Regions from separate parts of the Lysinibacillus sp. NPDC097231 genome, predicted to be linked through region 1. Evidence: riboswitches for the same ligand, from Rfam matches in the RefSeq annotation. Region 1 holds a riboswitch; each other region holds the start of a gene.
The links. Region 1 has a riboswitch for S-adenosylmethionine ahead of ACIQXF_RS11575 (YezD family protein). Riboswitches for the same ligand answer to the same signal wherever they lie in the genome.
Positions count from the first base shown of each region.

Region 2: it holds a riboswitch for S-adenosylmethionine, as region 1 does, so the genes downstream of both, ACIQXF_RS12900 (bifunctional homocysteine S-methyltransferase/methylenetetrahydrofolate reductase) here and ACIQXF_RS11575 (YezD family protein) in region 1, are expected to answer to the same signal.
Region 3: it holds a riboswitch for S-adenosylmethionine, as region 1 does, so the genes downstream of both, metA (homoserine O-acetyltransferase MetA) here and ACIQXF_RS11575 (YezD family protein) in region 1, are expected to answer to the same signal.
Region 4: it holds a riboswitch for S-adenosylmethionine, as region 1 does, so the genes downstream of both, metK (methionine adenosyltransferase) here and ACIQXF_RS11575 (YezD family protein) in region 1, are expected to answer to the same signal.

Region 1 covers NZ_JBIWDH010000016.1:68,198-73,321, forward strand. Annotated here, with positions in the region: gene ACIQXF_RS11555 (ABC transporter substrate-binding protein) at 1-121, opposite strand, end outside; gene ACIQXF_RS11560 (ABC transporter ATP-binding protein) at 134-1,027, opposite strand; gene ACIQXF_RS11565 (acyl-CoA dehydrogenase family protein) at 1,042-2,184, opposite strand; gene ACIQXF_RS11570 (ECF transporter S component) at 2,202-2,789, opposite strand; gene ACIQXF_RS11575 (YezD family protein) at 2,978-3,151, opposite strand; SAM riboswitch class I at 3,223-3,319, opposite strand; gene ACIQXF_RS11580 (DUF418 domain-containing protein) at 3,582-4,307, opposite strand; gene ACIQXF_RS11585 (phosphopantothenoylcysteine decarboxylase domain-containing protein) at 4,583-5,124, opposite strand, start outside.
Region 2 covers NZ_JBIWDH010000019.1:45,181-50,304, forward strand. Annotated here, with positions in the region: gene ACIQXF_RS12890 (protoglobin domain-containing protein) at 1-1,065, shown strand, start outside; gene hemG (protoporphyrinogen oxidase) at 1,439-2,827, shown strand; SAM riboswitch class I at 2,953-3,052, shown strand; gene ACIQXF_RS12900 (bifunctional homocysteine S-methyltransferase/methylenetetrahydrofolate reductase) at 3,143-4,990, shown strand; gene metH (methionine synthase) at 4,983-5,124, shown strand, end outside.
Region 3 covers NZ_JBIWDH010000028.1:16,744-21,867, forward strand. Annotated here, with positions in the region: gene ACIQXF_RS16125 (alpha/beta fold hydrolase) at 1-717, opposite strand, end outside; gene metA (homoserine O-acetyltransferase MetA) at 1,353-2,288, opposite strand; SAM riboswitch class I at 2,479-2,589, opposite strand; gene ACIQXF_RS16135 (nucleotide excision repair endonuclease) at 2,794-3,165, shown strand; gene ACIQXF_RS16140 (TrmB family transcriptional regulator) at 3,270-4,052, opposite strand; gene ACIQXF_RS16145 (sulfite exporter TauE/SafE family protein) at 4,178-4,948, shown strand; gene ACIQXF_RS16150 (hypothetical protein) at 4,985-5,116, opposite strand.
Region 4 covers NZ_JBIWDH010000003.1:170,341-175,464, forward strand. Annotated here, with positions in the region: gene ACIQXF_RS04065 (alpha/beta hydrolase) at 1-198, opposite strand, end outside; gene ACIQXF_RS04070 (gamma carbonic anhydrase) at 334-855, shown strand; gene metK (methionine adenosyltransferase) at 1,040-2,236, opposite strand; SAM riboswitch class I at 2,709-2,827, opposite strand; gene pckA (phosphoenolpyruvate carboxykinase (ATP)) at 3,434-5,020, shown strand.

The sequences.
Region 1 (5,124 bases):
ACAAATCCTCTGCTGAAGCTGGCTCACTAACTTTTTCATCCGTGCCACATGCTGTTAGAGCAAGTAAACTGACACCTCCCAAAAATGTATAAATTGATTTTTTCCATCTACGCTTTTGCAAACTAGTTCCTCCTTAAATCCCTGCGCCATCCGCTGTCACAAGTGATGTTTCTTCAATTTGATTGAGTATCTCTTTATTCATTACTTCATATACATTGTCTCTGAACGTTAAAAACTCCTCACTTTCAAATAGTTTTTTACGATTTGTCGTTTTCCGTTTAAACGGTACATCTAAACTAGTCGTCACAGCCCCTTTTTTGCCAAGACCAAACATGATAATGCGATCTGCCAAATAGATTGCTTCATCAGCATCATGTGTCACAAAAACAATGGTGCGTTTTTGTTCCCGACTAATTTGGAGCATTAAATCTTGTAGTTGAATGCGAGTAATCGGATCAAGTGCTCCGAATGGTTCATCCATTAGTAGTAAATCAGATCCGTAAGCCAATGCACGGGCTATGGCTGCACGTTGCTTCATCCCTCCAGACATTTGACCAGGATATTTTGTAATGGCATGGCCTAGATTGACAAGCTTCAAATAATCTTCTGCAAGCTGTTGTAATGCTTGTTTCTTTTTCGTTTTCCCAAGCTTTTGTTTTAATGCAAGCACGATATTGCTGCGTGCCGTTAACCAAGGAAACAATGAATAATCTTGAAATACTACGCCGCAATCTGGCGCCTGTATTTGTAGCGACACATCATCAATCGTAATATCTCCAGCGTTTGGTTGCTCGAGTCCTGCAAGCAAACGAAGAAAGGTACTTTTTCCACAACCACTCGGGCCCATTAGAACGAGAAATTCACCTTCCTGCACATTTATCGAAATGTCGTTTAAAATGCAGACATCTTGATAATCGAAATGAATGTTTTTCGCCTCTATTTTATTTTTTGTTGTTGGCGCAAGTACCTTAATCGCCTCCTCCAAGTCATTATTGTTATGCTCCTCTTCACGCTCTAATAGCACCATGATATTCACCCCTTTTAACGTTGTAAGACACGTCTTCCTAATTCTTGTATAGTCGTATCTACTGGCACATGTAGCGTCATCGTCCGTAAATTACGCCAGTAGCGATCAAAGCCGTAACGATTTGCTGTAGCACGACTTTCCATCACCTCGAACATACGAGAGGTAACATCTAACCCTATTCTTGTCGTCACAATTTTCGCAACATTCGTGACATCGTCTAACGCTTCACGTTCTGCTAGCGTAATGTTACTTCCTTTTAGCCAAAGCTTTTGGAACAATTCATCTGAGCGTTCCACCACTAATTTGGCCGCCTCTACTTGAGCAAAAAATTCACCAAAATGTTTTTGAATAATTGGATCCTCTGTTGCTGAAGTGTAGAGCGGTGAACGCGCTCTCGTTTCAGTTTGTGTGTAATTTCTTGCTGCTTCAAATGCGCCTTCTACAATACCTAAATACAGATGATTTAAGATAAAGCTTGAAATATTTAAACGAAGGCGAGAAAACTCATTGCGATTAAAGCCATTCTCCAGTACTTCATTAAGTTCCACACGTACCGCATGAAATTCGACTGTCCCACTATCTGTCTGACGTTGACCAAAATTATCCCAATCCTCTTTCACTTCTATACCTATTCGTTTAGTAGGTATTATAGCCAACAATGGCTCTTCCCGCCCTTCTAACAGCGCTGATACTAATAAATAATCCGAATCTACACTACCTGAGCAGAATGTTTTCTTACCTTCAAAAATGTAATGATTATCCTGCTTCGTTGCCGTTAACTTAATATCAATTGGGTTAAAGGCATTACCCCAAAATAAATTTCGTTGTACGGTTTCCGTATAATAACGCACTTTTTGTTCTTCACTCCCACATAAATGTGGCGTCGTTAAATTGACAAAATGATAACCAAAAACATGTGCTAGCGAGCTATCTACTCTAGCAAAAATACGCACAACCTGTAGGACCTCAAGCCAATTACCTCCTAAACCACCATATTCAGTCGGAATTAAAAGCTTTAAAAGTCCACTTTCTCGTATTAAATCTCGCTCATTTTTAGCATTCCCCCCTGTTTGATCTCGCGTGATGGCTGTTTCCTTAAATTTCTCTGCAAGCGAAGTTGCGATTTCTTCAATCTTTTTAACTGTTTTTGTCGTCATTATTATTCCTCCTGTTTTTAATATGTACGATTATATTTCAAACGTTGCTGGGCCATCCAAGCTCGAATATTTCGGAATACTATCATTGTTACAATCATGACAATGACACCTTTCACTAGATTGAATGGTAAAATCCCTAAAACAATCATATCTTTTAAAGCATCCCCCTTCACAGGTTCCATTCCTAAAAACAAGGTGTACATCGGTAGGAAAAGCACATAATTCAGAAGGCTCATACCAACTGCCATCGAAACTGTACCTGCAAGCAATCCAATGATAAGCCCCTTCCCACTTTGTATTTTTGAATAGAAGAAATACACCGGGATGATGAATAACACACCTGTTGTAAAGTTGGCCAAATGGCCTACCGGTACACCAGTCATGCTTCCTGACAATAACCAATCCAATATATTTTTTAATAGCTCCACTAAAATTCCTGCAACTGGTCCCATCGTCATTGCTGCTAATAAGGCTGGCACATCACTAAAATCTACCTGTAAGAAACTAGGGAACGGTGGTAACGGAAAATTAAATAACATCAGCACAATTGATATACTACTCAGTACACCAATATTTATGAAATACCTTAATCTCAAACTGTTCACTCCTTTTTAAATCGCTGCTAATTAAGAAAAAACTTCAATCAAATGGGTATTCATCATACCTAAGGATCCAACGTTGAACCAATCGGGCTTTTACGATCAGTTCAATGCCTGACCGTTCATGCGGGATCAAAAAAAGACCACATATAAGCGAAGGAAAGATTCCTGCTTATGATGTGGCCTCCAGATTTCTAGTCAGCTGCGATTATTCGTTTTTTTTGTGGAAATCTTTGCTTTTCAAGTCGATTAATTTGCACAATAACACCATCTTGAATGGTGATTTGCACCTCGCCAAATTGTAGATTTTGAATAGCATTGGCAATCACTTCTAATTTCTTGTCATCAATCTTTGCTGTTTGAGACATTCGATACACCCCTTCTTTTTCATACTTTTTTGTACAAAAGAGGTCAACGCATCATGATGATTCGATGGACCCGCTTATCTGTCAGTAAACTCTGCTGAGTTTGGCACCGATTCACATCAGTAGCCGAGGCTTTATTGGGCGAAGTCCCTTCACCTCTCTTGATAAGGCATTACGTTTCTTGGAAATAATTCTATAATTCTGAAAACCTATTGTCAACATAAATATTAGAAAACCTAGACGAATACTATGAAATTAAGCGAAATGGTGCATTTTGTCAGTAAAAGGTGCTCGAAACTTATGAAGAAAGCCTATTCTATTTTGTGTGATGTACAACTGTCATTGTTGCATGTGAATGAAAATGCAGTTACTTGTTCTACTAAAAATCGCTGATAGTATCGCGTCAATCACCGATTAAACGCAGTCACCTTTTCTACTTTGATATTTTTCGCATCATAAGCTCAATGGGGCCTCTACGATATTTTCGTCTCCAGCGCACAGAGAATAGCATACTGCCGATGAAAAAAAGACATGCGTATAGCAGTGAAAAAGCTAATGTTTGATTGTCGAGTCTGTCAAACACTATTAAAATGCCAATACCAATAAAGACATGGCTTACATAATGCGTCAATGTCAATTGACCTGTATTTATAATGGCACGTACAAGCCCATGTTCGGCAAATTTTTCGGCAATATATATGGAGCCTACAATAACAATCAGTGCCGTTGCGGTATTTGAAACGATGTAGAAAATATTAGGGGGAATTGGACCCGTTTCAAAAAGGAACCACGCGCTATCTGCATCTAGAACTGACTTGGTTGTTACATTCATCAGTACTTTAGACATGAATTCAGTTAAAACCGTTATAGAAAGACCAGCGACCAACAATCTTTTTCTTACGGTATCATTGGTTAAATCTAACCGTCCTAAAATTAGGCCGATGAAAAAGAAACAAATCCACGGCAATACAGGGTGATAGCCGTTGAAGAACAAGTTTCTCAAAAAGCCTTCTACTGTCCAAAAATCAAGATATTCTAAAAAGAAATGTTGTGGATCCCAACCTGCCATATAGTTGAAGATTACTTGAAGTGTTTGCGTGATCATTAACAGCACACTTGTTAATGGATTTTCATACCAATTTAAAAAAACTTCATCCATTAGCTAAGGTACAGGTCATTCAAAATGGGCATCATTAGTTACCTTACCCTTAACACACAGCAAAAATAAAAGAATGCCTACAATATTCGTTTTACGGTTCGATGATTGTCTTATTTAAAAGTAATATTAAACAACTTTTTGAATTTTTCTTAAATACCTGATATCCATGTAAAAAAACTGTGTAGACGCACTTTCCGTCTGCACAGTTTTTTTGCATGCATAAATTGAATGATTTTCTTCATCGTTGATAGACATCGCACTCGTATAAGAGAGATTTAATGTTTTTGTAAGCATTCCATTAATGCTTTGGCCGTTTGTTCTTTGCCCATCACCTTAATGGGTTGTCCTTCAGCTGGTACAATCCAATGTGGTTCGTCTTCACCATATAAGGACTGCGAGCTATTCGCTACCATAAACTGTGCATTTGCAGAGTCCATACGCAAGCGTGCACGTGCCAGTAAGAAATCTACATCACTTGTTGCTTCTAGTTTAAAGCCAATAAGGGTCACATTAGGCTGCCAGTCCTTTATTTGTCCAAGGATTTTTGGCGCTTTTTTAAAGTGGATAATCGGTGGCTCGTCTGAAGGCATTTTCCCCGCTTCCTCCATTAAGTTCCCTGATTGGTCATACACCTTGTCAATCACCCAATCGGAGCCAGCCGCTGCCATAATCACAATATCCACTTTTTCCTCTTGGACAGCTTGACGAACCTTATTTCCTAAATCTTCAATACCCTCAAATGGTACCGTACGCATTTTATCTTGCGATGTAGGAAGTTGCGCGAAATAGCCATGCATATACAATACATCGGCTCCAG
Region 2 (5,124 bases), on a different contig from region 1:
GCTATTATTAATAGCCATAGTTCTGTCGAAAAACTGAAAATCACATTACGTCGTCATATTATTGAAATGTTTAATGGTACAATTGATGAAGAATTTTATCAGAGACGAACTATTATTGCAAAGGTACATGTACACATCGGCCTAAGTACTCAGTGGTATATTTGTGCTTTCCAAGAGTTATCGATCTCATTTATTGACTTAGTGGAGAGGCATATAGCTCACCCAGAGGATCAGTTCAATACAATTCGAGCCATTTCTAAAATTTCAAATTTCGAGCAACAGTTAGTTTTAGAAGCATTTGAAAATACAGTTGAACAGCTCAAGGAAAATATGGAACGAAAAAAAGAAGCGATAGAGAACAAAATCGTAGAGTCTTCAGAAGGTCTTGCCACAATTTCTCAGGAAACGAATAGCTCATTTCATCGCTTAAGTAAGCAATCAGAGGAAATTAAACAATTAGCCAAAAAATCCCTTCAGGTATCGACGGTTGCCGAGAGTCAGGCGTTAGAAGGTCGTGAGCGATTAAAGAGTCAATCACAAAATATGGGTAATATTATTTTGTCGCTTAATGATATAACAGAAAATATGGGACAGTTGAGCGAAATGTCAAAGGAAATGGAATCGATTATGAGTGTTGTCACGAATATTGCCAACCAAACAAACTTGTTAGCGTTAAATGCAGCTATAGAAGCGGCTCGTGCTGGAGAAGCGGGCAAAGGCTTTAGTGTTGTTGCAGATGAAGTTCGTAAATTATCGATTCAAACAAAAGAATCAGTTACCTCTGTAGCGATGTTATTACAAAAAACGAATGAGCGAACAGATAAACTTGCTTGCTCGATTAGTAATATTAAAGAAGAGGTCACATCTGGCGAGGAAAATATGGCGCAGACGGAAGGACAATTTACCAAAATATTAGACTCTATGACAGAAGCTAAAGGTCAAAATGATTGTATGGAAAAAGAAATACTAGCGATAGCAGAAATTCTCAAAGAGTTAGGTCTTGCCTTTGATGAAGTAACAAATTCTGCTGAAAAATTGGCTAATGTTGCACAAAATTTAAATTAAATAACAGTAAAAATTCAAGTCATGCATTAATGGCAGCATCACGCATTCAAGCACAAAAAACACTATATTAACTATTAATATGTGGATAGAATTAGAATAGATGGGTGAGTGTTCGTATTAGTTAACATAAAGCCTCTAAGGGAAATCAAGCATTTTGAAGATGATCGTGTTGCATAATACAATTTGTAGGAAATCACGTAAATACATTAATTGTTGATTTTCTATAATCGAGATCATATTTGGTTATAAAAATGGAGCTATCCAAATTGTTGGATGGCTCCATTTTTGCTAAATTTGTAAAGGGTTTAGCGTAATTTTCAATAAAAAAAGTTTATACTGAAGAAAGAGAAATAAAAAATAGGGGCGGTATAATATGAAAACAGTTGTTGTATTAGGTGGCGGAATTACAGGATTGTGTACAATGCATTATTTACAACGTCAGGTTCGGGAGAAGAAATTAAATGTAAAGCTTGTGCTTATCGAAAAAAATACATACTTAGGTGGCAAGCTACATTCGGCATACGAGCAAGGTTTCGTCCTAGAGACAGGAGCAGATTCTATTGTAGCCCGTCATAAAGGTGTAATGGAGTTAGTTGAGGAACTTAATTTTGAACAAAATCTTGTTTACAACGAAACTGGTATTTCGTATATTTACACAAATAATGAGTTGCATGCTATCCCGTCAGACTCTACGTTCGGTATTCCAATGAGCTTACAATCTCTAGAGCAAAGCACACTTGTTTCACAAGAGGGGAAAAAAGCAGCATTAAAAGATTTAACAATGCCTAATGAAGGCTTTACAAAGGAAAGTTCAATTGGCGAATTTTTAACCTATTATTTAGGTGAGGAGCTTGTTCAAAACCAAATCGCACCAGTACTTGCAGGGGTATATTCGGGGGATTTAAGTCAGCTTTCGATTGCTTCCACTTTACCGTATTTAATCGATTACAAAAATGATTATGGCAGTATTATTAAAGGTTTTGATGCAAACCGTGAGCAATTTGTGAAAGCTGCTAATAAGAAATTTATTTCCTTTAAAAATGGTTTATCGTCGTTAATTGAACGACTTGAAGAAACATTGACGGATGTAGACATTATTAAAGGAGTCGCTACAACGAATGTTAAAAAACAGGACAATCAATACATTGTTACATTAGCAAACGGTATGGTGATTGAGGCAAATCATGTTGTGATGGCACTTCCTAATGAAGCTGTACAAAGCTTATTACAGGATGATTTATTGAGTCGCTATTTTGAACAGTTCAATACAGCATCTGCCATTACGATCTATTTAGGATTTGATGTACCTGATAGTAGATTGCCAGTAGATGGAACTGGCTTTATAGTGTCACATAATTCTGATGTTACGTGTAATGCGGCGACGTGGACAAGCCGCAAGTGGAAGCATACATCTGCAGAAGGAAAATTGCTTGTGCGACTTTTTTATAAGAGCATTAACCCAGCGTACGAAGAATTACGTATGATGACAGATGAAGAGTTAGCAGCAGTTGCCCTTGAAGACGTTAGAAAAAGCTTGGGGATTGAAGAAAAACCAAGTGCTGTCAATGTGACAAAATGGATCGATCAAATGCCTAAATATGACCTGGCTCATCGTGAGGCATTACAAGGTTTATTGCACGAGCTAGAGAAAAACTATCCAAATCTATCAATAGCGGGATGCTCTTATTTTGGAGTAGGCATCGGAGCTTGTATTCAAAATGGTAAAAAAATTGGTGAGGAACTAGCAGAAAAACTATCATAATTGTTTGATCTAAATCAAAATCTGATATTTTTCGTATAAAATATCCTTTGTTAAGTGAAATAGTCTTGACTCAATCGTTCGTAAACGATATGATTCTTTTAATTATTTAAAAAATTCATACTAAATTCTTATCAAGAGAAGCTGAGGGACTGGCCCTGTGAAGCTTCAGCAACCAACTTTTTGTCAGGTGCTAAATCCAGAAGACCATTGTGTCGAAGATGAGAAGGAAAAACAATTACGTAACGTAAAAGCCTTCTTTTTTTGTGAAAGAAGGCTTTTTTATATTTTAGAAATAAGGGAAGAGAGGCTAGTTTTATGGGATTGCTTGAAAAGTTGAAAACGCATGTTCTTACAGCAGATGGTGCAATTGGTACGGTATTATACGGCTACGGCTTGGAGTACTGTCATGAGGAAATGAATGTTCAGAGACCTGAATTAATTGAAAAGATTCATAGAGAATATATTGCTGCTGGTGCCGACATTATTCAAACGAACACTTATGGAGCTAATGCCATAAAATTAGCTCGCTATGGATTGGAATCACGTGTGCAACAATTTAATGAAGCGGCTATGACAATTGCAAAGCGAGCAGCCGCAGATGGCGGACAATTTGTCTTGGGTACTATTGGGGGAATCCGTGGTATTCGAAAGAGTGACGCAACATTAGAAGAAATTTTAGCAGCTGCTGAAGAACAAGCAAGTGTTTTACTTGCAGGGAATCCGGACGGACTTTTACTTGAAACATATTATGATTTTGAAGAGCTGACAGCAACAATATCGATGCTACGCGCTAAAACGACATTACCGATCATTGCTCAAGTTTCTATGCACGAGCCAGGAATTTTGCAAAATGGCATGAGTTTAAATAATGCTTTACATGAACTTGAAGCGCTAGGAGCTGATGTCGTAGGTGTTAATTGTCGTTTAGGTCCACACCATACGATTCAAGCATTTGAAGGTGTAGAGCTTCCTGAAAAGGCATTTATGTCAGCCTATCCGAATGCATCTCTTCTTGATTTGGAAGATGGTCGCGTTGTTTATGAGTCAGAAGCGGATTATTTTGGCCGAGCAGCAATAGCACTTCGTAATCAAGGGGTACGTTTAATTGGTGGTTGCTGTGGTACGACACCAAAGCATATTGCCGCAGTGAAAAAGTACTTAGAGGAGCTATCTCCAGTAGAAGAAAAATATGCGAAGCCAGAAAAGATAGAAGTTGTTCGTGAGGCAGAGCCACCAAATTACGAGCCACTACATGTAAAAGTAAAACGTGAACGCTCAGTTATAGTGGAGCTAGATACACCAAGACATTTAGAAATTGAAGGTTTTATTGAAGGTGCAAAAAAATTATATGAAGCAGGCGCAGATGTAGTCATGATGGCAGATAATTCGCTTGCATCGCCAAGAATCAGTAATGTTGCTATGGGGGCACTATTGAAAGAAACACATGCAGTTCGCCCGTTAACACATATTACATGTCGAGATCGCAATTTAATTGGTCTTCAATCACATTTAATGGGATTAAATGCACTGGGAATTCATGATATTTTAGCTGTTACTGGAGATCCAACGAAGGTAGGAGACTTCCCAGGAGCGACTAGCGTTTATGACGTGTCTTCAATGGAGCTAATCCAATTAATAAAACAGTTAAATGAAGGTGTATCGTTTTCAGGGAAACCACTTCGTAAAAAAGCGAATTTCTCTGTAGCCGCTGCATTTAATCCGAATGTACGTGTATTAGATCGTGCTGTGTCTCGATTAGAAAAGAAAATTGAGCATGGGGCAGACTATTTTATTTCACAGCCTGTCTATACAAAGGAAAAAATCGTGGAGATTTACGAGGCAACTAAGCATTTAGAAGCACCGATTTATATAGGCATTATGCCAGTAACGAGCTATAAAAGCGCGGAATTCTTACATCATGAAGTACCAGGAATTAAACTATCTGATGATGCGTTAGCGCGTATGAGCGCTTGTGGTGATGATAAGGAGCGCGCAACACAAGAAGGAATTGCAATTGCAAAGGAACTAGTAGAGGTAGCAGCGGAATATTTCAATGGTATTTACCTCATTACGCCGTTTTTACGCTATGACATGACACTAGAGTTAATGAAATTTATTGAGCAATTGGATGAACAGAAAAAAGGGGTAAGTATAAATGGCTAAGCATTTGATAGAAGAGCAACTAGAGAAACGAATTTTAATTCTTGATGGCGCAATGGGAACGATGCTACAAAATGAAAATTTATCGCCAGAGGATTTTGGTGGTGATGAATATGATGGCTGTAATGAAAATCTTG
Region 3 (5,124 bases), on a different contig from region 1:
AGCATAAGACTCAGCTAAAAATAATGCAGGCATAGCTCCAATTTCACCAGTTGAATGAATTAAAAGGATTGGGCATTCCACATTTTTAAAGATTTTTTCAGGTTTATAGTCATAAAAACTTTGGAAGTCTTGACGTATTTCCTCTTCATTAGATTTATTTTCCCAATGCTCATCTTTTTTCGCAATCTCATAGTTTCCTACATTCGCTAAATGTTCAGTCCACTCGACTCCAAGACGTCCATAAATCCCTTTAATTTCTTGGATGTAAGATTCAGCTGTTTCGTACTGCTTACTAATACGTCCAAGTGAAGGCTCGACGATTTGACGTTGGTGATCTGTACAAGTTGCAGCTCCATCAAGCAATATAACCCCCTTGACATCACTGCGTTTACTAGCAACATTCGCCATAATAAACGCCCCCATTGAATAACCCATTAAAATTGGTTGATTAATATTCAATGTATCAATCAAGGCTAAAATATCCTGAGTATGTAACTCTATTCCAGTATTTTCTGAAGCCGGTCCACTATTGCCACGGCCTTTTAAATCCACTGAGATAAAACGATATTCACCTTTTAATAGCTCCGCATAATAATGCATTTGCAGATGATTCCCAGTCAATCCATGTACCGCTAAAATAGTACCTTTCTCACCTGGGTAATCTGCAAAATGTAATTCACTGCCATTAATATTCATTGTTTGGTACTTCACTGCCATCATCCTCCATGTAAAAGTTAAAGCTAGTTTTACACCCTAAATAAAAAATAGTCAAATTTTTTTCTTTTTTCAGATTCATATAATTTCTATAATTGGTTTTTTTATCTCAAAAATAATTATTTAAATATAATAAAATTAACCCCTCGAATTACCAAAATATAAGATACACTATTTGAAAAGGCGAAGATAAGGTCATAATGAAAAGAAAAATATTTATTTTATTTGAAATGTATCAGTATTTATTAAATCTGCATCGTTAGCTTAAGATTTGTTCCCAATATCTTTGGTAAAAAAGCCTAATCGGTTATTTATGAATATGGCCCTAGTGCTGAAAAAGGCACAATTCATCTTCAAGAATTGCGCCCGATTGTTGTTCATCCTGCCTCAAAAAATTTCTAATTCTTTTTGCAAATCACTTCACTTGCTTATTTTTCACATCCTGCATTCCAACGCATACATTTAGTCATTGACTTTTTCCTTACAAAAGAAAAAACACCCAATGTAAGCGAGCAGACTAGTCCAATTTTGAAATGGATAGTTAGAACACTTACATAGAGTGTTTTAAGTACATCTATATAGATGGTTGAGGTTATGAAAGAAATTTAATGACGTTTTTTATTTGCTATTGAACTGAATTAAATATGATATTCAATCTCGTCAACGAAATCCCATTCATATGGTGTTTCTTGGTAAACATAGTAATTCAACCAGTTTGAGAATAATAAATGTGTGTGGGCACGCCACGTATTCATCGGTTCTATTGTTGGATCATCATTTGGGAAATAATTGACAGGCACTGCGATATCTAATCCTTTCGCAACATCTCGGCTGTATTCATCTGCTAATGTTGTCGCATCATATTCCAGATGGCCTGTAATCATAATGTTCTTATTATCCTTTGATTGCACAATGAAAACACCAGCATCCTCAGAATAAGATAGTAAACGCAAATCTGGATGGTTTCGTACTTCTTCAATAGAAACAGATGTATAACGTGAATGTGGTGCTGTAAATAAATCACTAAATCCACGTACTAAATCTACTGTTAAATCCGTGATGACATGAGAATAAACACCCGAGCATTTAGCAGATAACTCAATTTTTCCAATACCATAATGATGAAATAATGCTGCTTGTGCACCCCAACATATATGAAGGACCGATGTTACGTTTGTCTTGGACCAATCCATAATTTCTGAAATTTCCTGCCAATAGTTCACTTCTTCAAAGGCCATTTTTTCTACTGGTGCACCCGTAATAATCATACCATCATAACGGCGATGACGAATTTGATTGAAGGTCGTGTAAAATAGCTGTAAATGTGATTTACTGACATTTTTTGATTCGTGTGTAGCTGTATTTAGAAATGTAATATTCACTTGTAACGGTGTATTACCTAGTAAACGTAGTAATTGTAGCTCTGTTTTTTCTTTTTCCGGCATTAAATTTAAAATTAATATATTTAACGGACGAATTTGTTGAGTTTTTGCTCTATCCTCTTCCATGACGAAGATTTTTTCCTCACGTAAATGTTCTCCAGCAGGTAAGTTTTTCGGAATATTAATTGGCATTTTGCTTTCCCCTCTCTTTTGGTTCTCTCTTTAAGATCATTTAGTGTCTCAGTGGTAATGCACGTGTCTTCGTGCAAAGTTCAATAAGGCTTTCCTGAATTATCAGTCTCACCATCATAAATAGTAAGTAAATTAAAAAATCCCCCTCATTCCATATGAGATAGAATGAGAAGGATTTTAACCACGTTCACTCTTATCTCTCAAAGGAAAAATCCTTTGCTGGAATTAGCACCTTTCTAACTAATGTTAGAGGTTGCTGAAGCGTCGTAGGGCCAAATCCCTCAGCTTCTCTTGATAAGATTATTTAATTAAAAAGAATTGTAACATGAACAATTAAGAATATCAATAATACATAGAATATTTTGTCATTACCATGCATGGCATTCTGTCATTTGTTCAACACTAATCTATGGAACAAACCTTGTTTACCTCATGAAATCTTATGGTAAACGTGCTGTAATTATGTTAACATATACCTTTAGTAACAGAGAGGAACGTGAATAGTTTGATTAAAATTGAATTTCCCAAACCAGATGTAGTCATTCGCCAACGCGAACAAGATGTAAAACCAGGTGACGTACCAATCACACCGTACTTTGGTTTTATTGATTTCCATAAAATCACACGTGAAAAAGGCGGCATTTTCTTATTCTATAATGAAAAGAACGAACTTTTATTTGTTGGTAAAGCCCGTAAAATTCGTCAACGCATTAAAAAACACTTTGAAGACAATGTGTCACCGATGAAAAATCATCGTGATGAAATTTTCAAAATTGAAGTGTATGAAGTAGAAGATGCAATGGAACGTGAAATTTACGAAACGTATGCGATTAATGTTTTCCGCTCCAAGTACAATGTCGATAAAGTATTTTATTAAGAATACTGTGCCTGTTTCATAATAAATAAGAATCTGCTGGCTATCTGTAAAATAGGTGTTAACCTACTTGTACAGAGCCTTGCAGATTCTTTTTTTGAATACCGTCATTCTAAAAAGAAAGCTTTCCGTTCTTTTGCAATCCAGTCCTCGAGCTCATGATCATCGCGCTTTACTAATCGATTGATCAGGACGTCATGCCAAATATAATCCTCTAATAAATAAATATGGACAGGATCATTGGTGATAAAAGCTATTTCTTGATTAGACGGTGAATGACCATAAATCATTTCTTGACCATCTATCGATAAAATAAACCAATGGGGTGTAGAAGTTTTTCTCGTATAGTGGGTGGCACGGTGTCTGTCTATAGAAGCTAGATGCTCCTCCACATACAATGTAATGCCATGTACCGGAACATGCTTGGCCACCCCTTGGATCTCTTCTCGCAATACATCATACATATCTTCCCACATGGATAGCATGACTTTCTTCTCCGCTTTTTGTAATAATGACTGACAATAATTGACGATCGTCTCTTTCCCTTTAAGCATTAACACTTTATGTTCCGTTTCCTGCTCTTTTGTTTCTAATTTTTCTAAATGATCACTGATTGACGTAAAATTTGATTGCCAACGTTGCTGAATTTGTTGTAAAAACATCGCTACTGGAATGGAAGAATAAGTCGTTTGATCAGCCGCTTCTTCTTTCAGTACTAACCCTTTTTCAACGAGTACATTCAATATGTCATAGATTCTGGCGCGTGGAATACCAGAGTTTTTACTGACTTGATAGGCACTAACATGACTATTTTGAACGAGTGCTGTATAGGCCTTAGCTTCATATTCAGTAAATCCCAGTTCTTTTAATTGGGCGATTAATGTATCCATCCAATCCCTCCATTTCCTTTATTATAGAATAATGTAAAGAAGATAACCAACGAAAAAAGTTAGTCTTTACAGCGCTCCGAATTTTAGTTACTATTTCAGTAGTAACTATCTAAAGAGGTGTAAACATGCTATTTGATTTGGATTTAAATGTAGTAATATTATTAATTTCATTTGGGTTTCTTGCTGCCTTTGTAGACGCAGTTGTTGGAGGGGGTGGCTTAATTGGATTACCTGTTTTGATGTTTGCTGGTTTAAATCCAGCGGCAGCAGTGGCGACTAATAAGCTTGCAGGTACTATGGGCTCTTTAACATCCACCATCTCCTTTTATCGATCTGGCCAGCTAGAAATTCGTTCTGTTCTCAAATACTTTCCACTGGCCTTTGTGGGATCACTTTTTGGGGCTTGGACTGTGCATTTAATCAATCCTGAATTATTAAAACCACTCATGCTCATAATGCTTGCTGCGGTTGCAATCTATACAATCTTTAAAAAAGATTGGGGATCGGTATCTGCTGTCAAAAATTTATCGACTTCCCGTTTAATTTTGTTCATGTTTTTGATATTTAGTATTGGCTTTTATGATGGGTTTCTCGGTCCTGGAACTGGTTCATTTTTAATCTTTAGCTTTTTGTTAGTCGGCTTTGATTTTTTAAAAGCAGCAGGAAATGCCAAATTTTTAAATTTAGCAAGCAATGTTGCAGCTCTTTCGATGTTCGCCTACTTAGGTCACATTCAATATGTCTATGGCTTACTAATGGGGGTAGCTCAAATTGGCGGTGCCCTACTAGGGTCACGTGTGGCGATTAAAAAAGGAAGCGGCTTTGTTAGAGTTTTGTTTATCATCGTTACTATTACGTTGTTAACGAAAAATACGTATGATTACATCGTTCATTAATGAATGGACATTTAAAAACGCCGTAGATTTTTAACTCTACGGCTTGTTAGCTTGTCGACAAACTTTGGCGTCCAATTCCTTTAATTCGGAGAAGCTATCTGTCGCTTCAGTGATTCTATCCGTCGTTTCGGTAGTTCTTTCCGTCACTTTGGATGGTCTTTCCGTCACTTCAAATT
Region 4 (5,124 bases), on a different contig from region 1:
GTATTCTTTAAAATCTTCATCATGGACACGTGAAAACTTTGCATTTACACCATGATTAGGTAAATCCCCCATGACTATGTGGAAGCCTTCCATTCTAAGTTTTTCTATAAGCCATGCATACCAGCGGTGGTTTTCATACGCACCATGAAGAATCGCCACCACAGCCTTCGCTTGTCCATCAGCTTCCCATTTCCACATTCACATAGTCCTCCTAAAAAATAATTACACATTGATTATATCGAAATATTTAGCTCAATTTATATTTTATATTTCCATAAAGTTGCGTATTTGATACGATTATATTACATCATAGAAAGAAAAGAGGCGATCCTTATGATCTATCCATTTAAAGGTAAAATGCCCAAGATCGATCCATCTGTTTTTATTGCCGATTATGCTACCGTTACTGGTGACGTTACAATAGGTGCTGAAACAACAATCTGGTTTAACACAGTTATTCGGGGCGATGTATCACCAACTATTATCGGCAAACGCGTAAGTATTCAAGACCTTTGTTGTTTACACCAAAGTCCTAAATATCCACTTATTATTGAGGATGAAGTAACAGTTGGTCATCAAGTAACTTTACATAGTTGTACGATTCGTAAAAATGCCTTAATAGGTATGGGCTCGATAGTATTAGACGGAGCAGAGATTGGAGAGGGTGCATTTATTGGAGCTGGTAGTCTCGTGCCTCCAGGCAAAGTCATTCCCCCGAATAGCTTAGCGTTAGGTCGTCCAGCAAAAGTTGTACGTGAATTAAATGCTGAAGATATAGAAGATATGGAACGTATCGTACGTGAATACGCTGAAAAAGGACAATACTATAAATCTCTTCAAACAAAAGATAAATAGCTATTTCAATTAATTGAAGCAAGCCCCATGTCTTCTCAGACATCCGTAAGAACGGACTAACTACAGATTAGGAGCTATTTTTTCGGTAAAAACAGCGAAAGGGGCTATTAGAAACACCCAGCCCCTTTCTGAATTATTTACTTTAATATAATTTAACAGCTACAACAGTATCTTCGCAGCTAATTTATAATCCTGCTTTTTCTCTTAATGCAACAGCTTTGTCTGTTTGTTCCCAAGGTACATTTAAATCGGTACGACCGAAGTGACCATATGCTGCAGTTTGCTTATAAATTGGGCGACGAAGGTCAAGCATTTTAATAATCCCTGCAGGACGTAAATCAAATAGCTCACGCACCCATTCTACAATTTCACTTTCCTTAACTTTTCCTGTACCAAATGTATCAACAGCAATAGATACTGGTTGAGCAACACCAATTGCATAAGCTAATTGTACTTCTACTCGTTCTGCTAAGCCTGCTGCCACAATATTTTTCGCTACATAGCGTGCTGCATACGCCGCTGAACGGTCTACCTTAGTTGCATCCTTCCCAGAGAAAGCACCGCCACCGTGACGTGCATAGCCACCGTATGTATCAACGATGATTTTACGTCCAGTTAGACCAGCATCCCCTTTTGGACCTCCGATTACGAAACGGCCAGTTGGGTTGATGAAATATTTAGTATCAGCATCTAGTAATTCACTTGGAACAACTGGTGCAATAACAAATTCTTTTAAATCTGCTTGAATTTGTTCAAGTGTCGCTTCTTCATCATGCTGTGTTGAAATAACAATCGTATCTACGCGCACAGGTACATTATTTTCATCATATTCAATCGTTACTTGTGTTTTGCCATCTGGACGTAAATATGCAAGTTCACCGGATTTACGTACTTCAGTTAAACGACGAGACAATTTATGCGCTAAACTAATTGGTAATGGCATAAGTTCAGGCGTTTCGTTACATGCATAGCCAAACATTAAGCCCTGGTCCCCTGCGCCAATCGCTTCAATATCAGCGTCTGTCATAGAGCCTTCACGCGCCTCTAAAGCTTGGTCAACACCTTGTGCAATATCAGGCGATTGTTCGCCAATAGCAACAAGTACTGCTAAGTTTTCAGCATCAAAGCCATATTTTCCTCGTGTATAACCGATTTCAGCTACAGTATCACGAACGATACCTTTAATATCTACATAAGTAGAAGTAGTAATTTCTCCTGCTACTAAAACTAAGCCTGTAGTTACTGTTGTTTCACACGCTACACGTGCATTTGGATCTTCTGCTAAAATAGCATCTAAAATTGCATCCGAGATTTGGTCACAAATTTTGTCTGGATGTCCTTCTGTTACACTCTCTGATGTAAAGAGTCGACGGTTTGTCATTTGGTTTTCCTCCTATTACTCTTACAAATAGTATTTGCGAATACGGTACTCATTACCCATGTCTAGTCCGCTCCTAAGGATTGAACTCTCGAGCCGTTGTTGTTGCTGTCGCTACGTTTACACTACGCTTTCGCACAGAAAACACTTGTTGCTGTCGCTACGTTTACACTACGCTTTCGCACAGAAAACACTTGTTGCTGTCGCTACGTTTGCACTACGCTTTCGCACAGAAAACACTTGTTGCTGTCGCTACGTTTGCACTACGCTTTCGCACAGAAAACACTTGTTGCTGTCGTTTCACTTTCGCCAAATGATCAGCTGCTCTTTTAACACGAGATTTTCGAAAGATCCGTCATTATAATAAGGAAAGAACTACATATACTTACCTTTAGATTCGTTTTTAACAATAAAAAAATCCTTTTCTCACGCTTACTTAACATGAGGAAAGGAATAATGACTTCGTAACCTTTCACTCTTATCGTTCAAGGGGGGTTCCCTTGCATCAGGTTGGCACCAACGCATGTCGTGAAATAGTTCATGCAGGTTGCCGGGTTTCACAGGGCCTGACCCTCCACCAGCTCGGGATAAGAGTATCCGTTCAATATCTCATATTACGTAAAAGGTTGAACGTTGTCAAATATTTTATGTTGATTTTGTTGGGAATCAAAGTGTTCGTTGAACATATTGCACTACACTTGGTCTTTTCTGTAAATTGAAGAAAAATAATCCCTACTATATACCTCACATCATGTGTTACCATATGTGTGACCCTATATCTACATCCAGCGAGTGTTTTGTAGCGAAAGAGCAACGTCAGCTACGGAAGACTGCCATCTCTACATGTGGTGGATGAATATGGTTGAAGCCCCTTTCCAGTTGGTGACAAGCTCCAACTAATAACAAAATCCCAGGCTAAAAACTTCACATCCTGTGCGAACCTCATATTGGCCAAAAGCTTCCAAACACAATTCAGCTGTGGCGAAAGTGATTCTGTAATCACTCGATTATAAATAGGGTAAAAATGTCTAAAAACAAATGAATTTACTTTTTGTCGTTTTCTTGAAAAGTCATAAAATCTCAAAAATAATTTCTGAATTAGTATAGATTATTTAAGCAATTGTGTTATACTATTTTTGAAATTAAGAAAATCTCCCTCAAGCTCAAGGGAATACTATAAAAAAGGATGGTATTTAATCGATGAATTCAGTAGAAATTGCAAACGAACTGAAGGAATTATTAAGCGGCGGTAACATTAATGTTCAACTTTCAGTACCACAATTAGCTGAAAAAGCTACATCTCGTGGTGAAGCTATGTTAACAGTAGATGGTGCAGTTCGTGCAGAAACTGGCAAATACACTGGTCGTTCACCTAAAGATAAATATACGGTAGAAGAAGAAGGCTCAAAAGATCAAATTGACTGGGGAAAAGTAAACCAACCAATTTCTTCTGAAGTGTTCGATAACTTATATGTTAAAGTAGTAAAATATTTAAAAGAACGTGACGAGTTATTCGTATTCAAAGGCTTTGCTGGTGCTGACAAAGATTCACAATTAAGCATCCAAGTAATCAATGAATACGCTTGGCACAATCTTTTCGCTCATCAATTATTTATCCGTCCAACTGAAGAAGAGTTAGCTTCTCATGTTGCTGACTTCACAGTTATCTCAGCTCCTAACTTTAAAGCAGACCCTGCTGTTGATGGTACAGCTTCTGAAACATTCATCATTGTATCGCTTGAAAAGAAAATCATCCTAATTGGTGGTACTGAATATGCTGGTGAAATAAAAAAATCTATTTTCGGTATTATGAACTACTTATTACCACAACAAGGTATTCTTTCAATGCACTGCTCAGCAAACGTTGGTGAAGCTGGTGATGTTGCATTATTCTTCGGCTTATCTGGTACTGGTAAAACTACTTTATCAGCTGACCCTGACCGTAAGCTTATCGGTGACGATGAACACGGTTGGTCTGATAATGGTGTATTCAACATCGAGGGTGGATGCTATGCAAAAACAATTAACCTTTCTGCTGAAAAAGAACCAGAAATCTATAACGCAATCCGCTTCGGTTCTGTTTTAGAAAACGTTGCTGTTGATCCAGAAACTCGTGTTTGTGACTATGACGATGGTTCATTAACAGAAAATACACGTGTAGCTTATCCAATCCAATACATCGAAAATATTGTTGATCCATCTGTTGCAGGTCACCCAAAAACAATCATCTTCTTAACAGCTGATGCATTTGGCGTATTACCTCCAATCAGTAAATTAACAAAAGAGCAAGCGATGTACCACTTCCTAAGCGGGTTCACATCTAAACTTGCTGGTACAGAACGTGGTGTAACAGAGCCAGAACCAGTATTCTCTACTTGCTTTGGTTCTCCATTCCTTCCACTGCCAGCAACTGTATATGCTGAAATGCTAGGTCAAAAAATTGACGAGCACGGTGCACAAGTATACCTAGTGAACACTGGTTGGACTGGCGGCGAATATGGTACTGGTAGCCGTATGAAGCTTTCTTACACTCGTACAATGGTACGTGCTGCAATTGATGGTAAATTAAAGGATGCTGAAACAATTCAAGATTCAGTATTTGGTTTACACATTCCAACAACTGTTGAAGGTGTACCATCAGAAGTACTTAACCCTCGCGATGCATGGGCAGACAAAGCTGCTTATGATGCAAAAGCTGCTGAACTTGCTGGTCTATTCAACGAGAACTTCAAGAAATTCTCAAACGTTTCTGAAGCAATCACTAAACTTGGTGGTCCATTAAAATAATTTACTAAGCAAAGGGAACGATTTCAGTCGTTCCCTTTTTTATTTCCCCTATTTTAGAAAAGCATACTTTTCATATTATTAACTTTGTGTATAATTCATAATAG